2 regions of the Acidiphilium sp. PM genome follow, and region 1 is predicted to be linked to the other one. Evidence: riboswitches for the same ligand, from Rfam matches in the RefSeq annotation. Region 1 holds a riboswitch; the other holds the start of a gene.
The links. A riboswitch is a leader RNA that binds a small molecule or an ion and turns the genes downstream of it on or off. The one in region 1 is predicted to bind cobalamin.
Positions count from the first base shown of each region.

Region 1 (10,162 bases):
TGTTTCCCGGCCTGGGCTGAGCGAACGAACGGCACGCGCCGTCGCGGACCGGCTGGCCGGGCGCGCCGGATGGCGTAACCCGCTGATCTTTGCCGGGCCCGCGGTTGTCGCCTCGATCGCCTATATGGATCCCGGCAATTTCGCGACGAACATCCAGGCGGGCGCGCGCTATGGCTATGACCTGCTCTGGGTCGTGCTGCTCGCCAGCCTGATTGCGATGCTGTTCCAGGGCCTGTCTGCCCGGCTCGGGATCGTCACCGGGCGGAATCTCGCCGAACTCTGCCGCGACACGCTGCCGCCGGCGCTGACCATCCCGATGTGGATCATCAGCGAGATCGCCGCCATGGCGACCGATCTTGCCGAGTTTCTTGGCGGTGCCATCGGCATCGCGCTGCTCGCGCATTTGCCGCTGATGGCGGGCATGGCGATTACAGGGATCGTGACCTACGGTATTTTGCTCCTCGACCGGCGCGGCTTTCGGCCGATGGAACTGGTGATCGGCGCGCTCGTGGGCGTCATCGCGCTCTGCTATCTCGCCGAGTTGCTGATCGTGCCGGTTCACTGGCGGCAGGCAGCGCTGCATACGGTGCTGCCCTCCCTGCCGGATGCCGAGGCGCTGACGATCGCGGTCGGCATCGTCGGCGCCACGGTAATGCCGCACGCGCTGTTCCTGCATTCCGGCCTCTCCGGCGCGCGGGTGGCGCCGCAGGATGCGGCGCAGCGCCGGCGGCTGGTGCGTTATTCCAATATCGAGGTGCTCGCGGCGCTCGGGGTCGCCGGGCTGGTGAACATGGCGATGGTGGCGATGGCCGCCGGCGCCTTCCATCCGGCGCATCAGGGGATCGCCGAGATCGGCGAGGCCTATCGCACGCTCTCGCCGCTGCTCGGCGCCGGTGCCGCGGTGATCTTCCTGATCTCGCTGCTGGCCTCCGGCGTGTCGTCCTCCGTAGTGGGCACGCTGGCGGGGCAGATGGTGATGCAGGGATTTGTCGGTTTTTCGATCCCGATCTGGCTTCGCCGGGCGCTGACCATGATCCCCGGCTTCGTGGTGATCGGCCTCGGCGTGAACCCGACACGAGCGCTGGTGCTCAGCCAGGTGGTGCTGAGCCTGGCGCTGCCGGTGCCGATGCTGGCATTGCTGTGGTTTTCCACACGGCGGGCGCTGATGGGCGCGCTCGCGGTGCGCGGGATCACCGCCATCGCCGCGATCGGTGGCGCCATCGTGATCCTCGGACTCAACGTCATTCTGCTCCTGCAGATCTTCGGCGTGAACGTGCCGCTGCCGGGCTAGTTTTCCTCCACCTGCAGCTCGCCGAGATAGGCCTCCCGGATCGCCGGGTTGGCGGCGAGGTCTGCGGCGGGGCCTGAGAGCACGACCCGCCCGGTCTGCAGCACGTAGCCGCGGCTGGCGATTTGCAGCGCCATGTGGGCGTTCTGCTCGACCATGAAGATGGCCACACCCTGGCGGTTGATGGTCTGGATGATGCCGAACACGATCTCGACGAAGCGCGGCGAGAGGCCCATCGAGGGTTCGTCCATGCAGATCAGCGCCGGGCGGGCCATCAGTGCGCGGCCGATCGCGACCATCTGTTGCTCGCCGCCCGACAGCGTGCCGGCGAGCTGGTGGCGGCGTTCCTTCACGCGGGGGAACAGCTCATAGACACGTTCGAGATCCTCGTCGAATTCCGGGCCGCGCTTGCGCGTATAGGCGCCCATTTCGAGATTCTCGTAGACCGTCATGCGCGGGAACAGTCGCCGCGCCCTCCAGCACCGGGGCGATGCCGCGCCTGACCCGCTCCGAGGTGCTGAGCCGGTTGATCGGCGCGCCGCGGAAGCGCACCTCGCCTTGGGAAGGGGTGACCGTGCCCATGATCGTCTTCATCGTGGTCGACTTGCCGCTGGCATTGCCGCCGAGCAGCACCACGATGTCGTCCGGCGCGACCGAATAGTCGACGCCCTTGAGCACGTGCAGGTCGCCGTAATGGGTGTGCACGCCGGCGAATTCGAGCAGGGTTTCCTCAGGCATCGACCACGCCCCGGCCGATATAGGCCTCGATCACCGCCTCGTTCCGCCGCACCTCGTCGGCCCGTCCCTCGGCGAGTTTCTCGCCATGGTCGAGGACGATCACGTTGTCGGCGAGGCGGGTGACGACATCGAGCTTGTGCTCCACCAGCAGGACAGTGAGGCCGAAATCGCGGAAGGCGGCGATCTGTTCGGCGAGTTCGAGGCTTTCCGCCGGGTTCATGCCCGCCGTCGGCTCGTCGAGCATCAGCAGGCGCGGGCGGGAGGCGAGCGCGCGGGCGATCTCGACACGGCGGCGATTGGCGTAGGAGAGTTGCGCCACGCCTTGGTCGATCCGCGGCACCAGGCGGTTGCCGAACATCGCCAGCAGTTCGAGCACGAATTCGCGCGCTTCGAGTTCCTCGGCGCGCACGCGGGGCAGGCCGAGCACCGCCCCGGCCGCGCCGGAGGAGAGATGCGTGTGCTGGCCGATCAGCACGTTTTCCATCACCGTGAGGTTGGGGAACAGGCGGATGTTCTGGAAGGTGCGGGCGACGCCGGCGCGCAGCACCTGGTCTGGCCGCAGGCCAAGCAGGTCGCGCCCGGCGAAGCGCACTACGCCGGCGGAGGGTTTCACGAGGCCGGTGATGCTGTTGAACAGGGTGGATTTGCCCGAGCCATTCGGCCCGATCACGGCGACGATGCTGCCGGGCGGGACATCGAGCGAGACCGATTTCAGCGCGGTCAGCCCGCCGAATTTCACGGTGAGGTCGCGGATTTCGAGCGCGGCGGGCCGTGCGTCGGCGGTGGTTTCGGCGAGCCCGGCGCGCAGCCTGGCCACGGCCGGGGCGGCGCCGCGGGAGACGGCGGCGTCCTGCTGCTCATAGCTCAGCCGCACCTCGTTCCGGCCGACCGGAACGAGGCCGTCGCGCCGGTAGAGCATCATGGTCACCAGAATGATGCCGAAGATCAGTTCCGAGGCCGAGGTGAGCTCGAGATTTTGCAGGAAAGGCGAATGGATCGCGTTGCCGAGCCCCTGCACCCAGCCGGACAGGGCGGGCAGGAACCAGGCCTGCAGCAGTTCGAGCAGCACCGCGCCGACAATGGCGCCCCAGACGCTCGCGAGGCCGCCAAGCACGATCATCACCAGCACCATGATCGAGACCGGCAGGTCGAACATGTCCGGCGTCGCGGTCTGCAGCTTGGCGATGTAGAACGTGCCGGTCATGCCGGCGAACCCGGCGCCCATGGCGAAGGCGAGCAGCTTCAGCCGCGTGGTGTGCACGCCCATCGCGCTGGCGGCGATCTCGTCCTCGCGCACCGCCATCCAGGCCCGGCCGATCCGCGAGGGTTTCAGCCGCAGTGAGATGAAGAGCAGCAGCAGCACGAGGCCAAGGCCGACGTAATAATAAGGTGTCGCGTTGATGCCGAAGCGGTAGCCGAACAGGACCGGCGGGCCGACGCCGTTCAGCCCCTCGGCGCCGTTGGTGAGCGAGGACCAGTTGCGCGCGACGATCGGCACGATCTCGCCGAAGCCGAGGGTGACGATGGCGAGATAGTCGCCCTTCAGCCGCAGGGTTGGCGCGCCGAACGCCATGCCGAAACAGGCGGCGATGACGGCGGAGGCCGGCAGCATCAGCCAGAAGGGGAAGGTGAAATGCACCGTCGCCGCCGCACCCGCGCCGAGTTTCGCGACGAAGCCGATCGCCGCGAGCGGCGCCCAGGCCGCGCTCCAGTGCGGGTGGAGCTGGAACGAGTTCAGGATGCCATAGGCATAGGCGCCAATGGCGAAGAACGCGGCGTAGCCGAGATCGAGCAGGCCGGTGAAACCGACCACGATGTTCAGCCCGAGCGCCAGTGCGGCATAGGCGCAGCTATTGGCCGCGACGTCGATATTCGCCTGGCCGATGCCGAGGAAGGGCAGCAGCAGAAGCACCATCAGCAGGGCGGCGAACAGCGCCTGGCGCTGGCGGGGCGAGAGCAGGGCGAGGCGCTTCATCGCCGCCTACGAGCGGTTGGGCGCCTGCGCGCCGAGCAGGCCGGCCGGGCGGAAGACCAGCGTGAGGATCAGGATCGAGAAGATGATCACATCGGCCCATTTCGCGGCGATGTACTGGCTGCCGATCGTCTCGATCAGGCCGATGAGGAGGCCGCCGACCATCGCCCCCGGCACGTTGCCGATGCCGCCGAGCACGGCGGCGGTAAAGGCGCGCAGACCCGCGGTGTAGCCGATGCTGTACTGGGTGAAATTGTAGTACAGGCCAAAGATCATCCCGGCGGCGCCGGCCAGGGCGGAGCCGGCGAAGAAGGCGATCATCACCACCTGATCGACCTCCACACCCATCATCCGCGCGGCCTCGGCATCCTGGGCGACGGCGCGCATCGCCTTGCCGAGGCGCGAACGCCTGACGAACAGGTTCAGCCCCCACATCAGCACTGCCGCGACGATCCAGATGATCACCGCCTTGAGGCGGATCGTCACCCCGCCGAGATGGTAGTCGATGCTCGGCATCGGGTCGGGGTAGTTCAGCGCCTGGGCGTTGGTCAGCAGCAACACGACGTTGAACAGGATGTAGGAGACGCCGATCGTGGTGATCATCGCCATCGGCCCGCGCACGTTGCGCATCGGCCGCAGCGTGTAGCGCTCGATCGCGACGCCGAGCACGCCGGAGGTCACCATCGTCACCACGAGGGCGGCGAGCAGCGAGAGCACCAGCGGGGCGCCGTGCAGCACCACCGCCTGGCCCTGCAGGCCGAACCATTGCAGCACGATGAGGCCAACGAACGCTCCCACCATGAAGACGTTGAAATGCGCGAAATTGATCAGCTCGAGAATGCCGTAGACAAGGGTGAACCCGAGTGCCAGCAGCGCGTACATCGCCCCCAGGCTCAGCCCGTTGACGAGCTGCTGGAGAAAAACCGCCATTCCGGTCATGGGCGCCGCGTCAGTGCTGCGGCGCCACGCCGACGTATCGCATCTGCTTGTTCAGGTCCCCGAGCGGGGCGGACTTGTCCTGGTGGAACTGGAACACGGCAACGATGTGGCTGGTCATGTCGCCATACTTGTCGAAGCTGATCGGCCCCTGCAAGCCGTTGACATGCACGGTCGCGATCGCGTCGCGGACATTGGCGGCGGTGAGCGGCTTGCCTGCCTTTTGCACCGCCTTGATGCCGGCGATGGCGACGAGGGCGGCGTCATAGGCGGTGATGGCGTAATCGTCCGGCGCGACGCCGTAGGTTTTCGTATAGAGCTTGACCCAGTTCGCCAGCTTCGGGTCATCGACCACATGCGGCGAGGCGTTGGTGCCATACCAGCCCTCGGCGGCGGGGAAACCGGCGGCCGTCATCATTTCGGGGCTCAGGATGCCGTCGCCGCCGCCTTTGATCACGTGCGGAATGATCTGGTAGCTCTGCTTCACCAGCTTCACGCCGGCCTGCATCGTGCCGCCGTAATAGAGCGAGGCGGTCTTGGTCGCGGCAATCTTGGTGAGCACGGCGGAATAGTCGGCGGCCTTGGGGTCGAGCCGGTCGCGGCCGAGGACCTTGATGCCCTTCTTCTTCGCCTGGGCTTCGAAGGCGTTGGCGAGGCCGACGCCGTAGGCACCGCTGTCATCGAGGATGTAGACGCTCTTCACCTTCAGGACCTCGGCGTAGAAATTCGCCATGTTCGGGCCCTGATAGGCATCGGTCGTCACGGTGCGGAAATAGATCGGCTTGCCGCCCGGATCGAACTCGCCGGCATAGGCCGGATTGGTGATGTCGGGCGCGGTGGACGAGGGGGTGATGGTCGCGAGATTGGCCATCGAGAGGATCGGCGCCATCGCCTTGCCGGAGCCGCTCATCTCGGGGCCGACATTGGCAAGCACCGTGCGCGTGCCGGCCAGTTTGCGCGCGTTGGTGGCGGCCTGGGCCGGGTCGTACTGGCCGGCAGTCGCGGTCGCGTTGTTCAGGATCATCGGCTCGAGGCGGATGTCGCCGAGTTCGCCGCTCTGGTTGGCGAGCTTGATGGCGAGCTGCGCGCCGTGAAGAATGAGGTGCGCGGCCTCGGCATCTGCGCCGGTCAGGGGCAGCGTAATCCCGATGTGATAGACCTTGTCCGCCGCCAGGGCGATGGGACTTGCCGAGGCGAGGATGAATGTTCCCGCCGCTCCACGCAGAGCTTTGCGCCTTGATAGTGCCATTGGTCCCGTCCTTCTTGCTTTTGTGAGATAGCTGCCATGCGCAAGGTAAACAGCTCGTGAGCGAAGGCAAGTGTTTTTTGGCTCCTCCACCGCGTCGCCGGCAACTGCCGCAAAAAAAATGGCGGCCACGAGGCCGCCAAGTTTAGGGAGGAAACGTCCAAGAAAGCAGACAAACGACTGATCGTTTGCTGCATCGCACTATATGGCGGAATCGCTTTCCCGTTCAAGAATTTTGTGCGCCGCAGCATATGTATTTCATGAATATGTCTTATGCGGTGAGCAAAGGTTCAGCCGCCGATGGTTCCCCGCAAGCCGAAAAGGAAGTTCTGCCCCGGAATCTGCAATCCATTCACGGGTTCGAATGCCGAGTTGGTCAGGTTGCGACCGATCGCGAAGAGGGTGAGCGCGCGGCTGATCCGGTAGTTCACTGCGAGATTGGCGATCGTGCCGGGCTGGGCGAGGCCGACGCCGCTCGGATTGCCGGAGGTGATCGGATAGCCGGAATTGGCGTAGAGGAAATCCGAGAAGCGGCCGACATAGCGGATGGCGGGCTCGATCGACAGCGCCGGGATCGGGCGGATCGAGAGGGTGAGCGATCCGGCGTTTTCCGGCCGACGCAGGAGGGCGGTGCCGGTCGCAGCATCGCGGGCGATGGTGCGGGTATAGTCGATCTGGCCGGAGAGCCAGGGGGCCGGCGCGAAGCCGATGCCCGCCTCGATGCCGTGAATCCGGGCGCGGGCGACGTTTTCCTCCGTGCTGGTGCCGTCAGGCAGGGAGGTGTACTCGAACAGGTTCGAGATGTCCTGGTGAAAATAGCTCATCCGCAGCGTGACCGCTTCGGGCATGCCGAAGGCGGGCAGCACGGTCTCGAAACCGAACCGGTAGCCGACCGAGTGTTCGGGGTGGAGGTTCGGGTTGCCGTGATATCCGTAACTGTCGATGCCGTGCAGGTCGTAGAGCGAGGGGGCGAGAAAGCCGCTGCCCGCCGAGGCTTTCAGCCGCGTGTCGATTGCGGGTACGACCAGCACGAGGCCGCCGCGCTCCGTCACCACGGTGCCGTAGCCGCTGACCGAATCCGCACGGACAGCGCCCTGCACCGACAGGCGGCGCGCTATGGTGGCCTGCGCGCCGAAATGCCCCGCGGTGGTGGATTGCGAGGCAGCGAGGCTCTGGAGGTAGGGATAGCCGCCAAAGCTGGCGTTGTAGTTTTCGACCGCCGTATCGTGTGTGGTCTCGATGCCGGCGACGAGCGTCGGGTCGGTCATCGGGCCAAAATCCGGCAGGCGGATCACGTTGTTCCACTGGATCACAGTGCGATCGCCGCGATAGCCGCTGTTGCCGGCGAACTGGTTGGGGTCGGCGGGATCGAGCAAAGTCAGGTAGCGACGGTCGTCCTGGATGTGGGCGATGTCGAGTTCGGTGATCAGCCGGTTGTCGAACAGGTGCGACTTCACGCCGAAGCGGAAAAAGACATTCGAATCGAAGCTGTTTTCATAGGGATCGTCGAAGATCGGATAGCCGAGATCGGGATATTGGCTCCCGGTCTGCCGCGCGCGGACGATCAGCGAGATCCGCGTGCCGGCGACCGGCGTGTAGCCGAGATTGATGGCGCCGAGCTTGTAGCGGAACGGATCGCGATGCGCGGCGTAGACGGCGAGGCGCCGCGCCGTCGCGTCGAACCCGGCTTGCTCGATGACTGAGCCGGTGATCGCGTAATCGAATTTGCCGCTCTGGCCGGAGAGTGTGACGCTGCCTTCGCCCTGGCCGGGAAAGCCGCCGGCGAGGTCGTAATCGACATGCGGCGCGCCGTGCCCGCGCTTGCTGATCAGGTTGATGACGCCGCCGATCGCGCCCGAGCCGTAGAGGCTGGACATCGGGCCGCGGACCACCACGATCCGCGCAATATCGCCGATGCCGGAATTGCCGAAATTGAACGCGCCGTTGGCCACCGAGGGATCGTTTACCGGCACGCCGTCGCGCAGCACCAGCACGTCTTCGGAATTCGTGCCGTCGATGAAGACGGAGGTCTGCGCGCCCGGCCCACCCGATTGCACAACGTTCAGGCCGGGAACCGCCTCGAGCGCCTGGGCCAGGGTCGTCACGCCGCGCCGGCGAAGTTGCGCCGCCGTGATGACCGTGACCGATGCGGGGGTGTCGGCAATGGGTGTCCGCACATAGGAGGCGGTGACGGTCTCGATCGGCACGGTGCCGGCGGGAAGCCGTGCGCTCTGGGCGCGGGCGCCGACGAGCGCCCCGCACAAAGCGAGGGGGACGAAAAAGATGTGTCGCGCGAACTCGCGCATGGAAAAACTCCGGTCCGGCACCCGGCGAGGCGGGTGTTGCCATCAGGGCGACCGAAGGCTTCGGGACTTCACCCTTCGCACCCGGTTCACCCCGCCCGGACGCGCGCGCATGGTCTCGGGACCGGCCGGTCTCCTGGCTCGCGGGTCATGGGCGCGTTCGGCCTTCTCGCGGACGGTCTGCGCCGCCTCGCAATGGCCGGGATGAACGCGCCTCGCCGCTCACAGTTGCGGGGGCAGCCGCAGCCGGGGCACGATCTCGCCCTTCTGCGTTCCCGTTTCAGCCCTTGCGGGCCACCGATTCCTATCCAGATCATTATGCCGCCGGATCGGGCGGCGCAAGCGCGCCGGCTTAGCCGAGGCCGAGCAGGCCGGGCAGGGCCGAGAGATCGCTGATCGCCGCATCGGGCGCGCCAGGCAGCCGCTCCGCCGGCTGCCGCGCCCGGTTGCACCAGGCGACGCGGAAGCCGAAGGCCGAGGCACCGTAGGCATCCCAGCCATTCGAGGAAACAAAGCAGACTTCCTTGCGCTGGACCCCGAGCCGCGCCGGCACCAACTGGTAGACGCGCGGATCGGTCTTAAACACGCCGACCGCCTCGACCGACAGCACATGGTCGAGCACGTCGCCGAGCCCGGCATGGGCGATGGCGGCGGCGAGCATCGCCGGGGTGCCGTTCGAGAGTATCGCCGTAGCAATCCCCTTCGCCTTCAGTGTGCCCAGCGTCGCCTTGACCTCCGGATAGGCCGAGACGATGCGGTAGAGAGCCAGCAGCGCGGCGCGCCGCTTGGGGTCGGCGAGGCCGGTCGCCTCCAGCGCGAAATCGAGCGCGTCGGCGGTGACGGTCTCGAAATCGGTGTAGAGGTTCTGCAGGCTGCGCAGCCAGGTGTATTGCAGCTGCTTGTCCCGCCAGAGTGTCACCAGCGCCGCGCGGCGGTCATCCGGCACATCCGGACAGCGGGTGACGGCGGAGCCGAAATCGAAGAGCGTGCCATAGGCGTCGAACACGCAGGCGCGGATACCCTCGATGGCGGACATCGGCTTCCTCCCGTTCAGGCGGCGACTGGCAGGAGTCGAGCCAGACCGTCATAGGCGTCGAACATGCGCCCGCACCAGGCGTGCAGCGTGTCATCGGCGGCGAGGATCTTCACCGGGGACGAGGCGTGCGCCCAGAGGAAGGCGCTGAAGGCGACATGGTCGGCATAGTTCGGGGCGTCGCCGGCGAGAAATTTCTGGTCCGCCAGCGTGCTGCGCAGCGGCCGCAATGTGGTACGGAGCGCGTTCACGTTGTCCTCGCGCGCCGCCCGCAGCGCCCCGACCGTCGTGCCGAACGCGGCCTCGCGCGTCGAGCGGTAATAGTCGCGGTCGCCCTCGTGCAGGATGTCGACGAGGTCGGGCAGGACCACCTTCGCAATGGCGGGATGAAGCACCTCGCTGGTCCACTGGTTGACGAAGCGGGCGAGGCCGCGGCCGGCAGCGCCGCCGAACAGGCTCGGCCGGTCGGGATAGGTATCCTCGAGATAAAGAGCGATGGTCCAGCTGTCATGCACGTGGCGGGTGCCATCGACCAGCACGGGCACCTTGCCCTGGCCGGAGAAGGCGATGGCGTCCTTTTCCATGAAGCGCCAGACCACGGTCTCGCAGGGCAGGCCCTTGTGCGCCAGCGCGAAGCGGGTGCGCC
Region 1 is NZ_AFPR01000029.1:1,526-11,687, forward strand. It holds gene APM_RS00930 (Nramp family divalent metal transporter) at 1-1,291, shown strand, start outside; partial or broken gene APM_RS00935 (ABC transporter ATP-binding protein) at 1,288-2,026, opposite strand; gene APM_RS00940 (ABC transporter permease subunit) at 2,019-4,001, opposite strand; gene APM_RS00945 (branched-chain amino acid ABC transporter permease) at 4,008-4,937, opposite strand; gene APM_RS00950 (branched-chain amino acid ABC transporter substrate-binding protein) at 4,948-6,183, opposite strand; gene APM_RS00955 (TonB-dependent siderophore receptor) at 6,471-8,486, opposite strand; cobalamin riboswitch at 8,592-8,800, opposite strand; gene APM_RS00960 (haloacid dehalogenase type II) at 8,836-9,519, opposite strand; gene APM_RS00965 (glutathione S-transferase family protein) at 9,534-10,162, opposite strand, start outside.

Region 2 (10,162 bases), on a different contig from region 1:
TGTTCGCCAGGCTCGTAATCTCTGCCGCCTCTCGATAGAAAGGCGCGATGGCGATGGCGCGCGCGCGCTCGGTTTCCGGGTCGGGGTCGACCAGCCCGTGGGCCGCCAGCTCCGCCAGCAGTGCCGCGTGGTCCGCCTCGGCCACGCCACGGATCTGTAGGTTGGCGCGCGAGGTCAGCTCCACTTCCCCCGATCCGAATCGTACCGCCGCCGCTGCTACCGCCCGCGCCTGTGCCGAGCTGAGGCGGCCCAGCGGCGGGCGCAACCGCACCACAAGCCCATCGGCCGAGGCCATCGGCGTCAGCGCACCAGGGCACCAGCCGCGGATTTCGGGCTCGCTCATGCCCGACCCTCCAGCGCCGCGGCGATGGAGTTGCGCTGGGTGATCCAGAGTCCCGCATCACGGAGTGCGGCGAATGTCTCGTTCATCCGGGCCAGCGCCGCCGGGTTTTCCCGGGCTAGGAACTCAGCCACCTCGATCCGCCCCAGCGTCGCCTCGTGATAGAGGTCGAAGAGATGCGGCGGGACGGCGCGGGCAAGATGGGCGAAGGCAGCGAGGTGGTCGAGCGTCGCTGCGATCTCCGCCCCGCCGCGGAAGCCGTGGCGCATCATCCCCTCGGCCCAGGCTGGGTTGGCGGCGCGGGCCCGCATGACGCGCGCGATCTCTTCCGAAAGCGCCCTCGCGCGCGGCGCCTCCGGGTTGGTCGCGTCGAGGTGGTAGAGCGCCGGGGCCGGCCGGCCGAGCCGCGCGGCGGCGGCGGCGATTCCGGCTTCATGGGCAGCAAAATCCTCGGCCAGCAGCAGGTCCGTCTCCGGCAGATCCTGGGAGTGGACGAAGGCATCGGCGGTACCCACGCGGGCCTCCAGCGCCGAACGGGCCTCGCGGCTTGCCCCATCCGCGCCGATCGCCCAGGCGGAAGCTGCCAGCCATGCCTCACCCGCCGCCGCACGCGCGGCATCGCTAAAATCGATGGGATCTGCGGCGATGCCGAGGCCATAGGCCCCGGGCTTCGGCCCGAAGACGCGAGGGCTGAGTGCGGCATATGGGTTTTCAGCCGGATCCTCCTCGCGATCCGCCAGCGCCGCGGCGCCCGCCTCGAAGAGCTGGGCGAGGCCGGGGAATATGTCGCGGAAGAGGCCCGAGACGCGGAGCGTTACGTCGATCCGCGGGCGACCGAGCAGCGCTGGCGGGATCACCTCGAATCCCGAGACGCGAGTGGAGCCTTCGTCCCAGACCGGCGCAAGGCCGGCAAGATGCAGCGCCATGGCGAAATCCTCGCCCGCCGTCCGCATCGTGGCAGACCCCCAGAGGTCTACGATCAGCCCCCGCGGCCAGTCGCCCTGGTCCTGCAAATGGCGGCGGATCAGCTCCTCGGCGAGCTTCACGCCCTGCGCATGGGCGGCCCGCGTCGGCACTGCGCGCGGATCGACGGCGAAGAGGTTGCGCCCGGTGGGCAGCACATCCGACCGCCCACGTGCAGGAGAGCCGGAGGGCCCTGACGCTACCCGGCGGCCGTCGAGCGCGGCAAGAAGCCCGGTGCGCTCCTCGATCCCGCAGGCGCCGCGCCCGAAGACGTGGAGCCCCTCGCCGAACCGGCTTTCCTTCAGATCACAGACGAAACGGTCGATCCGGGTGATCGCCTCCGCTGCACTGGCGCCGGGCGGTAGCGCTAGGTCATCCTCAACCCCCTGCGCGCGCGCTTCCTCTCGAATCGCGGCGACCAGCCGGCTCCGCCTCGCCGGGTCGAGCCCTTCGGCGGTGGAATATTCGTCGAGCAGGCTCTCCAGCCGTGCGAGCCCCTCAGGCAGTGTGGATCCGACGAGTGGCGGCGGAAGGTGGCCCAAGGTCACCGCGCCGAGCCGCCGCTTGGCCTGCGCCGCCTCGCCGGGGTCATTGACGATGAACGGGTAAATTACAGGCATCGCGCCGGTAAGCGCCTCTGGCCAGCAATCGGCCGAGAGCGCGACCGACTTGCCCGGCAGCCATTCCAGCGTCCCGTGAGCGCCGATATGCACGAGCGCCGCCAGCCGCCGGGCGCGCAGCCACAGATAGAAAGCGACATAGGCGTGCCGCGGTGTGGAGGCGAGGTCGTGGTAGCTCGCCTCCCGCCCGGCGCGGTGCCCACGCTCGGGTTGCAGTGCGACGAGCATGCGGCCAAGCGCGAAGGCTGCGAAGTGGAAGACGCCGTCGCGCACCGCCGGATCCTCTTCCGGAGCGCCCCAGGCCTCGTTGAGTTGCTCGCGCAACGCCTCGGGCAGGGTGGTAAGCGCGACGCGGTAATCGGCGAGCGGCCAGGCCAGCGTCTCGGCCCCCAGCCGCGCTGCCAGCCCGGCCTCGGGGCCAGTCACGTAGCCCGCCGCAGCGAGATCGGAGAGGATCGCCTCGGCCGAGGCCAAGGCATCGAGCCCGACGGCATGGGCCATCTGATGCGCCCGGCCGGGGTAGGTGGAGAGGATCAACGCCAGCTCCCGCTCCGCTGCCGGGGTGGCGGCCAGCCGCTGCCAGCCCCCTACCCGGGCGGCGGCGCGGGCCACCTGCTCGGGCTCGGCCCGATGTACGAAGCGCGAATATTGCAGCGCGTCATCGCGCGGTGTCGCCGCCTTGAAGCTGACGGCCCCTGCGAAGAGCCGTCCGTCCACCTCCGGCAACACCACATGCATGGCGAGGTCGGCCGGCGACAGCCCGCGATCCGAACCTGCCCAGTCACGCCGCTGCGCGGTCGAGAGTGCGACCTGGAATACCGGCGCCCCCGGCCCGTCGAGCGGCGAGCGCCCCTCCGCCCCCTGCGCCGAGAAGGCCGTCGCATTGACGATGACAGCGGGCGGATGCGCGGCCAGCAGCTCGGAAACGAGCGGCGCGGCGCTCGGGGCCTTCAGCGAGGGCGCGAAAAGGCCGTAAGCGGCAAAGCCTTCCGCCTCCAGAGCCCCGATCAGCGCATCGATCGCACCGAGATCCGCCGCCGTCAGATAGGCGCGGTAGAACGTGACCGCCGCCGCTGGCCGCGGATCCTCCGGCAGTGCGGCCACGACACCCCGCCCGGGCAGGTATAGCCCGACCTCCGGCATCGTCTTCGCGCCTGCGACCGGCCCGGCATAGAGTCCGGCGGCAAGCGAGAGCTGCGCCAGTGCCGCCTGCGCGGCAACCGCCCCTCCGGCATCGCACAGGGCCGAAAGCCGGCGCAGGGTGGAGACGGGCAGCGTCGAATAGGCATCGAGTGCCGGATCCTCGCGCCCGTCGGCGGGCAGCACGGCGAGCGCCAACCCCTGCCGTTGGGAAAGGTCGCGCAGGGTCGAGAGGCCATAACTCCAGTAGGCCTCGCCGCCGATGAGCCGGACCAGCATCGCCTTGGCGCCGGCCAGGGTACGCTCGGCATAGGTGTCAACCGACAACGGATGGCGCAGCGCCACTAGGTTGGCGAGTCGTAGCGTGGGAAGGGTGCTACCCGCCTCCCGCGCGCGGTGCCAGCCCGCCGCGAAGGCGCCAAGGTCACTGTCGGAAAACGAGAGCACCACAAGATCGGCCGGATCCTGGCCGAGATCTTGCGGGGTCTCGGTCTCATCTAGTCCATGACTCTCGCGGAAGATGACATGCACGGCGCGCGCACGCCCTCAAGCGCCGAGCGCGGTTCGGATGCGCGCGGCATCGACATCGCCGCGCTCCGCGATCACCACCAGTTGGGAGCCACGGGGCAGGCTGCCCCAGGGCCGGTCGAACTGGCTGCGCACCCGCGCACCTACCGCTTGAACCAGAAGCCGCATGGGCTTGTCGGCCAGCGCGACATAGCCTTTCACGCGCAGGATATTCTGCTCGGCTGCCAGCTTTTCGATCGCGACCTCCAGCGCCTCCTGGCTTGCCTGTTCCGGCAGATCGACGACGATCGTATCGAAGTCGTTATGCTCGTGATCGTCCGCCCCATCGTGATGCGAGGGGCGGGCGGCGAGGTCGTCCTCCGCAGCCGCATTGAGACCGAGGATGACGGCCGGGTCGACCTTGCCATCGCGCACCGTGACCATCGGGATGCGGCGCGGCGCCTCGGCTTCGATCGCGGCGCGGGCGACGGCGATGCCGGCTTCGCCGGCGAGATCGGCCTTGGTCAGCAGGATCAGGTCGGCGCAGGCGATCTGGTCCTCGAAGACCTCGCCCAGCGGCGTGTCGTGATCGAGGCTGTCGTCGGCCTCGCGCTGGGCCAGCACCGCATTCGGGTCCGGCGCGAAGCGGCCGGCGGCCACGGCCTCGGCGTCGGCCAGCGCGATAACGCCGTCCACGGTGATGCGCGAGCGGATGGCGGGCCAGTCGAAGGCCTTCAAAAGGGGCTTCGGCAGGGCGAGACCGGAAGTCTCAATCAGTATATGGTCGGGCCGCTTCGGTAGGGCGAGGATCGCCTCCATCGTCGACAGGAACTCGTCGGCGACGGTGCAGCAGATGCAGCCATTTGCGAGTTCCACGATGTTCTCCACTGGGCAGTTCTCATCGGCGCAGCTTTTCAGAATCTCGCCGTCCACCCCCTGGCTGCCGAATTCGTTGACCAGCACGGCGAGGCGACGGCCACCCGGATTGGCCATAAGGTGGCGAATCAGCGTGGTCTTGCCGGCGCCGAGAAAGCCGGTGACGACGGTGACGGGTATCTTGGCGAGGTCGTTCATGGCGCGGGTTCCTGCGGGGGGATTCTTGCGATGGATTGCTTGCGGAAGATCACGGGCCGCTCGCGCCAGGGTACGAGGCCGTTCGGCGCGCGGGCATAGGCTGCGGCGCCCCCGAGGATGTCGGGCGCATCCTCGGGGGCCAGCCGGCCGTAGATATAACTCCACCGCCCTGGGGCGGAGAGCGCGACGGCGGCGCCGGTATTGCAGGCAGACAGGCACTCGACCGGGCGGATCGTGACGCCCTCGGGGCAGTCCCCGGCCTGAAGCGCGGCTAGCAGGCGCGCGCCGAGGCAGGGCATCCCCTCCACCGGCTCTTGCCCGGCGCGGCAGGTGATGCAGACATGGAGCGTCGTGCCCATCGGGTCCTCTCGGTTGGCGGCGGCCCTGGGGGCATGCGAGACGAGGACGGGCCAGAATGCCACACCACCGTCGGTCGCAGCGCACCCCGGCCGCCCGGTCAGTTTTGCTGCTGGCAGGTCTCCCGGCTAACGGATATAAGCCTCTCGGCCCTGCGGACGCCCGCCTTCCCGGTCCGCGGACCAGTGGCATCGGGCGACCTCTCCGGTCACGGTCGCGGGGGCGGCTGCGCTCGGGGTTCCCCCTGTCGCATTCCCTCTTAGGCCCGACGCAAGCCGGGCACCAGCATGGCGTCAGGTGTGGCAGGATGCAGCCTGTTGTCAAGAACAAGGAGCGACGCAATGGGCCGCAAACCCGTCAGCGAGGAAGAGCACGCCGCCAAGAAGGCCAAGATCAAGGCCGCGCGCGACCGGATGATGGCGGAGAAGATCGGCGAGAAGGGCCTGATCATCGTCCACACCGGCCCCGGCAAGGGCAAGTCCTCCTCCGGGTTCGGGATGATCCTGCGCTGCATCGCCCATGGCATGCCCTGCGCGGTCGTCCAGTTTATAAAGGGGGCCTGGGACACGGGTGAGCGACGGCTCCTGACCGAGCATTTCGGGGATCTCTGCCAGTTCCACGCCATGGGCGAGGGCTTCACTTGGGAAACCCAGAACCGCGCCCGCGACATCGCTGCCGCCGAGGCCGGCTGGGAAAAGGCCAAGGAGTTGATCCGTGACCCCTCGATCCGTATGGTCCTTCTTGACGAGATCAACATCGCGCTGCGCTACGAATACCTCGACATCGAGGCCGTGATCGCTTTCCTGCGCGAGGAGAAGCCCGAGATGACCCATGTCGTCCTCACCGGCCGTAACGCCGCCGAGGGGCTGATCGAGGCTGCCGACCTTGTGACCGAGATGACGCTGGTCAAGCACCCGTTCCGCGCCGGAATCAAGGCACAGGCGGGGGTGGAGTACTGAACGTCAGAGGGCACTGCGCCGGGAAATTTGGGCCACGAGCAAGATGAACTTGATAAACGGGGTGGGGAGCGCGCGATGCCGGCGCTGATGATCCAGGGTTGCGGCTCGAATGTGGGCAAGTCGATGCTGGTCGCGGGGCTGTGCCGCGCGGCGCGGCGGCGCAGGCTGACGGTGGCGCCGTTCAAGCCGCAGAATATGTCGAACAACGCAGCCGTGACCGCCGACGGGGGGGAGATCGGCCGCGCCCAGGCGCTTCAGGCGCTTGCCTCGGGGTTGGAGCCGGTGACCGATATGAACCCGGTCCTGCTCAAACCCGAAACCGACCTCGGCGCTCAGGTGATCGTTCAGGGCCGCCGCATCGGCACCATGCGGGCGCGGGACTATTCCCGGCGCAAGCCCGAGCTGATGGCGCCGGTGCTCGAATCCTTCAACCGCCTCAAGGCGGCCCACGATCTCGTACTCGTCGAAGGCGCGGGCAGCCCGGCAGAGGTGAACCTGCGCGCGGGCGACATTGCCAACATGGGCTTCGCGCGCGCCGCCGACGTGCCGGTGGTGCTGGCTGGAGACATCGACCGCGGCGGGGTGATCGCCCAGGTCGTCGGCACCCAGACCGTGCTCGACGCGGAGGATGCGGCGCTTGTCGTGGGCTTTCTGATCAACAAGTTCCGCGGCGATCCCCAGCTCTTCGAGGCTGGGTACCGCCTGATCGAGGGCAGGACCGGCTGGCGCGGCTACGGCGTGCTGCCGTGGTTCCCCGGCGCCTCGCGCCTGCCGGCGGAGGACGCGCTCGACCTCGGGCGCGTCGCCAAAGGCGGACCGTTCCGGGTGGTCTGCCTCGCGCTTTCGCGCATCGCCAATTTCGACGATCTCGACCCGCTCTCTGCCGAGCCAGCCGTCAGCGTCACCATGCTGCGCGCGGGCGAGGCCCTGCCGGGCGACACCGACCTCGTGATCCTGCCAGGCAGCAAATCGACACGCGGCGACCTCACTTTTCTGCGCGCGCAAGGCTGGGACATCGACCTCGCCGCGCATCGCCGTCGGGGTGGCGCGGTGCTTGGCATCTGCGGCGGCTTCCAAATGCTCGGGACGCGGATCGCCGACCCGGAAGGCATCGAGGGGCCAGCGGGCGAGAGCCCAGGCCTAGGTCTTTTGGACGTCGAGACCATCATGGGCGGGGACAAGACGCTGACCCGCATCTCTGCCCGCCACACCGCCACCGGGGCGGAGTTCGATGGCTACGAGATCCACATTGGGCGCACTCGGGGACCCGACTGTGCCCGGCCCTTCGCCGAGGTCGCAGGCCAGCCAGAGGGTGCCGTGTCCGGCGACGGGCGGGTGATGGGGAGTTACCTTCACGGCATGTTCTCGGTCGACGGCTTCCGCCGCGATTTCCTCGACCGGCTCGGTGCGCAGGGTTCCGGCCTCGACTACCGGGCGGGTGTGGAGAAGACGCTCGACCAGCTCGCCGCGCATCTCGAGGCGCATCTCGATCTCGACGGCCTCTTCGCGCTCGCGCGGTGACGGCTGGCGCGGCTCAGCGGATCTCCCAGTCAGTCGCGCAGTTCTGTTGCCAGCCATTGCGGTGCAAAAGCGGTGTGTCGTCGCTGAAAGCGGGCCAGCCGAGGCAGAGGTAGGCGGCGAACTCCCAGCCCTCTGGTACCTCGAACAGCTCCTCCATCCGCTTCGGCTCGACGATCGAGACCATGCCGAGCCCGAGGTTCTCGGCCCGCGCAGCGAGCCAAAGCGTATGTATCGCCATCGCGGTTGACTGCCGCAGCGTTTCCGGCATGGTCTGGCGGCCGAGGCCGTGCCCTGCGTCCGGATCGGTCACGGTGAAGACGGCGAATTGTACCGGCGCGGCCTCAAGGCCCGCGAGCTTGAGCTTGGCGTAGGTCCGCGCCTGATCGCCCGAATAGAGCGAAGCTGCCGCTCCGTTGCAGCGGGCAAATTCCACACGCACGGCCGAGCGCAGCCCAGCATCCTCCACCCGGAAGATCCGCCAGGGCCGGGCGTTGCCGACCGAGGGCGCGCTGTCGACCGCCACGCGCAGCCGCCGCAGCACCTCATCAGGCACCGGATCGCGGCGGAAGTGGCGAACGTCGCGGCGCCAGTGGAGGAGACGCGAAAGCACCGCCGCCTCTTCGGTGCCGAATGTCTTCGGGCCCTTGAGCGCCGCTTCCATGCGCTTCCATTCTTCCTCGCTCCCCGGCAGGCCGAGGCGCAACCAGTCCGGCCGGGCCGGAAAAATCCGCGACCAGATCCGATGGCGGGCGAGCCGCGCCTGCGCCGCCGTCCCTTCGGGCGTGCGGTAAAGGCGGAAAAGCCCGGTGCCGCCGATCAACTCCCACCCCGCGCGTGCGACCAGCGCGTCGAGCCGCAGGGCGTTCTCGGCGAGGCGCTGGCGCGTGGCCTCCGCCCAGGCGGTGTCAAGAAGCGCGCGCCGGCCGATCTCCAGTGCCGGGCCTGAGACGGCCCAGGGACCGGCGCGCTCGGCTAAGGCCGCGATATCGGCGGCCGGGCCGATGGCGAAGCCGAGGCGCACGCCCGCCAGCCCCCAGAACTTGCCGAACGACCGCAGCACTATCAGCCCGGGCCGGCCACAGCCCGCGGCGAGGGAAAGCGCCGGATCGGGGTCGCCGAAGCTTTCGTCCACCACCAACCGCCCAACCTGCGGCAGTAGCGCGAGAAGCGCCTCGGGCTCGATCCGCCGGCCGTCGGGGTTGTTGGGGTTGACCAGCACGGCGAGGTCCGCACCCGCCAGCTCCTCCAGCCGCGAGACCTCTTTCACCGCCCATCCGGCAGCGCGCAGCGCAGCGGCATGTTCGTTATAGGTCGGCGCCAGCACCCTTGCGCGGCCCGGGGGGGCTAGATGCGGAATCAACTGTATCGCCGCCTGCGCGCCGGCCAGCGCCACCATAGGCGCCTCGGTGCCCCAGACCCCGCGCGCCGCCTCGATCAGCGCGGCAAGTGCGCGCTTGGTGGGAAGCGCCGTCCAGGCCTCTGGCGGCAGTGGTGGCACCGGCCAAGGCTGGCGGTTGATGCCGGTCGACAGGTCGATCCAGTCCGCGGCCGTGCCGCCGAACCCCGCCATTGCCTCGTCCAGATTGCCGCCGTGGTCGCGCATCATCCCCTCACAGAGCCGCCGCAAGCAGCAGGAGCGCAGCCAGAGCCGCCAGCGCTCGGCGGTAAAGCGCAAGAGCCGCCGAAATGCTAGCCGAATTCGGATCGCCGCCGCCAGCGTTCACCCAAGGCTCGTCCGAAAGCCGGTCCCCGTAGACCCGGGGGCCTGAGAGGCGAATGCCGAGTCCCCCCGCCATCGCCGCCTCCGGCCAGCCCGCGTTGGGCGAGCGGTGGTGGCCCGCGTCCCGCCACATCGTCGCGCACGATGCGCGGGGGAGGGCCGAGACCGCGGCGAAGATCAGCCCGCAAAGCCGTGCCGGGATCAGGTTCGTCACATCATCGATCCGCGCCGCGGCCCAGCCGAAGGCCTCGTGCCGGGGTGTGCGGTGCCCGATCATCGAATCTAGCGTATTAATCGCCTTGTACCCAGCGATCCCGGGCAGGCCAAAGATCGCTCCCCAGAAGAGCGGCGCCACGATCCCGTCGGAGGCGTTTTCGGCCAAGCTCTCGATCGCCGCTCGGGCGACGCCTGCCGAGTCGAGCCGCTCCGTGTCCCGCCCCACGATCATCGCGACCGCGCGCCGCGCGCCGGGCAGGTCGCCCCGGCCGAGCGGCTCGGCCACGCGCGCCACGTGATCGTCGAGCGAGCGTGCCGCGACCAGTGGCCATGCGAGAACGCCCGTCAGCACCAGCCCTGCCCAGCCGCCGGGCTGCAGCGCCGCGATTATAGCGGCGAAGGCGACGGTCACCGCAATGACCAGAAGCGCCGCCGCGACCCCCAACAGCCGGTCCCGCCCCGGCCGCGCGCCTGCCGTGTTCCAGTCCCGATCCAAGCGCCCAATCAAATCACCGATCCAGGTCACGGGATGGCCGATACGACGATAGAGCGGATCGGGCCAGCCGAGCCCCCAATCTACTCCAAGCGCCACCGCCATTGCCGCCGCCATGCTCATCTTCCGCCCCGAATCCGGAAGCGCAGGATATGGCGGAAGCCTGAGGCGCGAAGGGCGGCGGGCGTCGTTTCGGGCACCGTTCCCGGCGCGAAGATCAGCCCGCCCGCCGCCCCGGTATGGGCGATGACG
Region 2 is NZ_AFPR01000165.1:4,265-14,426, forward strand. It holds gene APM_RS08085 (precorrin-3B synthase) at 1-343, opposite strand, end outside; gene cobN (cobaltochelatase subunit CobN) at 340-3,594, opposite strand; gene cobW (cobalamin biosynthesis protein CobW) at 3,610-4,644, opposite strand; gene APM_RS08100 (DUF1636 domain-containing protein) at 4,641-5,003, opposite strand; cobalamin riboswitch at 5,098-5,303, opposite strand; gene cobO (cob(I)yrinic acid a,c-diamide adenosyltransferase) at 5,343-5,960, shown strand; gene APM_RS08110 (cobyric acid synthase) at 6,036-7,481, shown strand; gene cobD (threonine-phosphate decarboxylase CobD) at 7,495-9,084, opposite strand; gene cbiB (adenosylcobinamide-phosphate synthase CbiB) at 9,092-10,027, opposite strand; gene APM_RS08125 (hypothetical protein) at 10,030-10,162, opposite strand, start outside.
Region 2: linked by a shared signal. The riboswitch ahead of APM_RS08100 (DUF1636 domain-containing protein) and the one ahead of APM_RS00955 (TonB-dependent siderophore receptor) in region 1 are both predicted to bind cobalamin.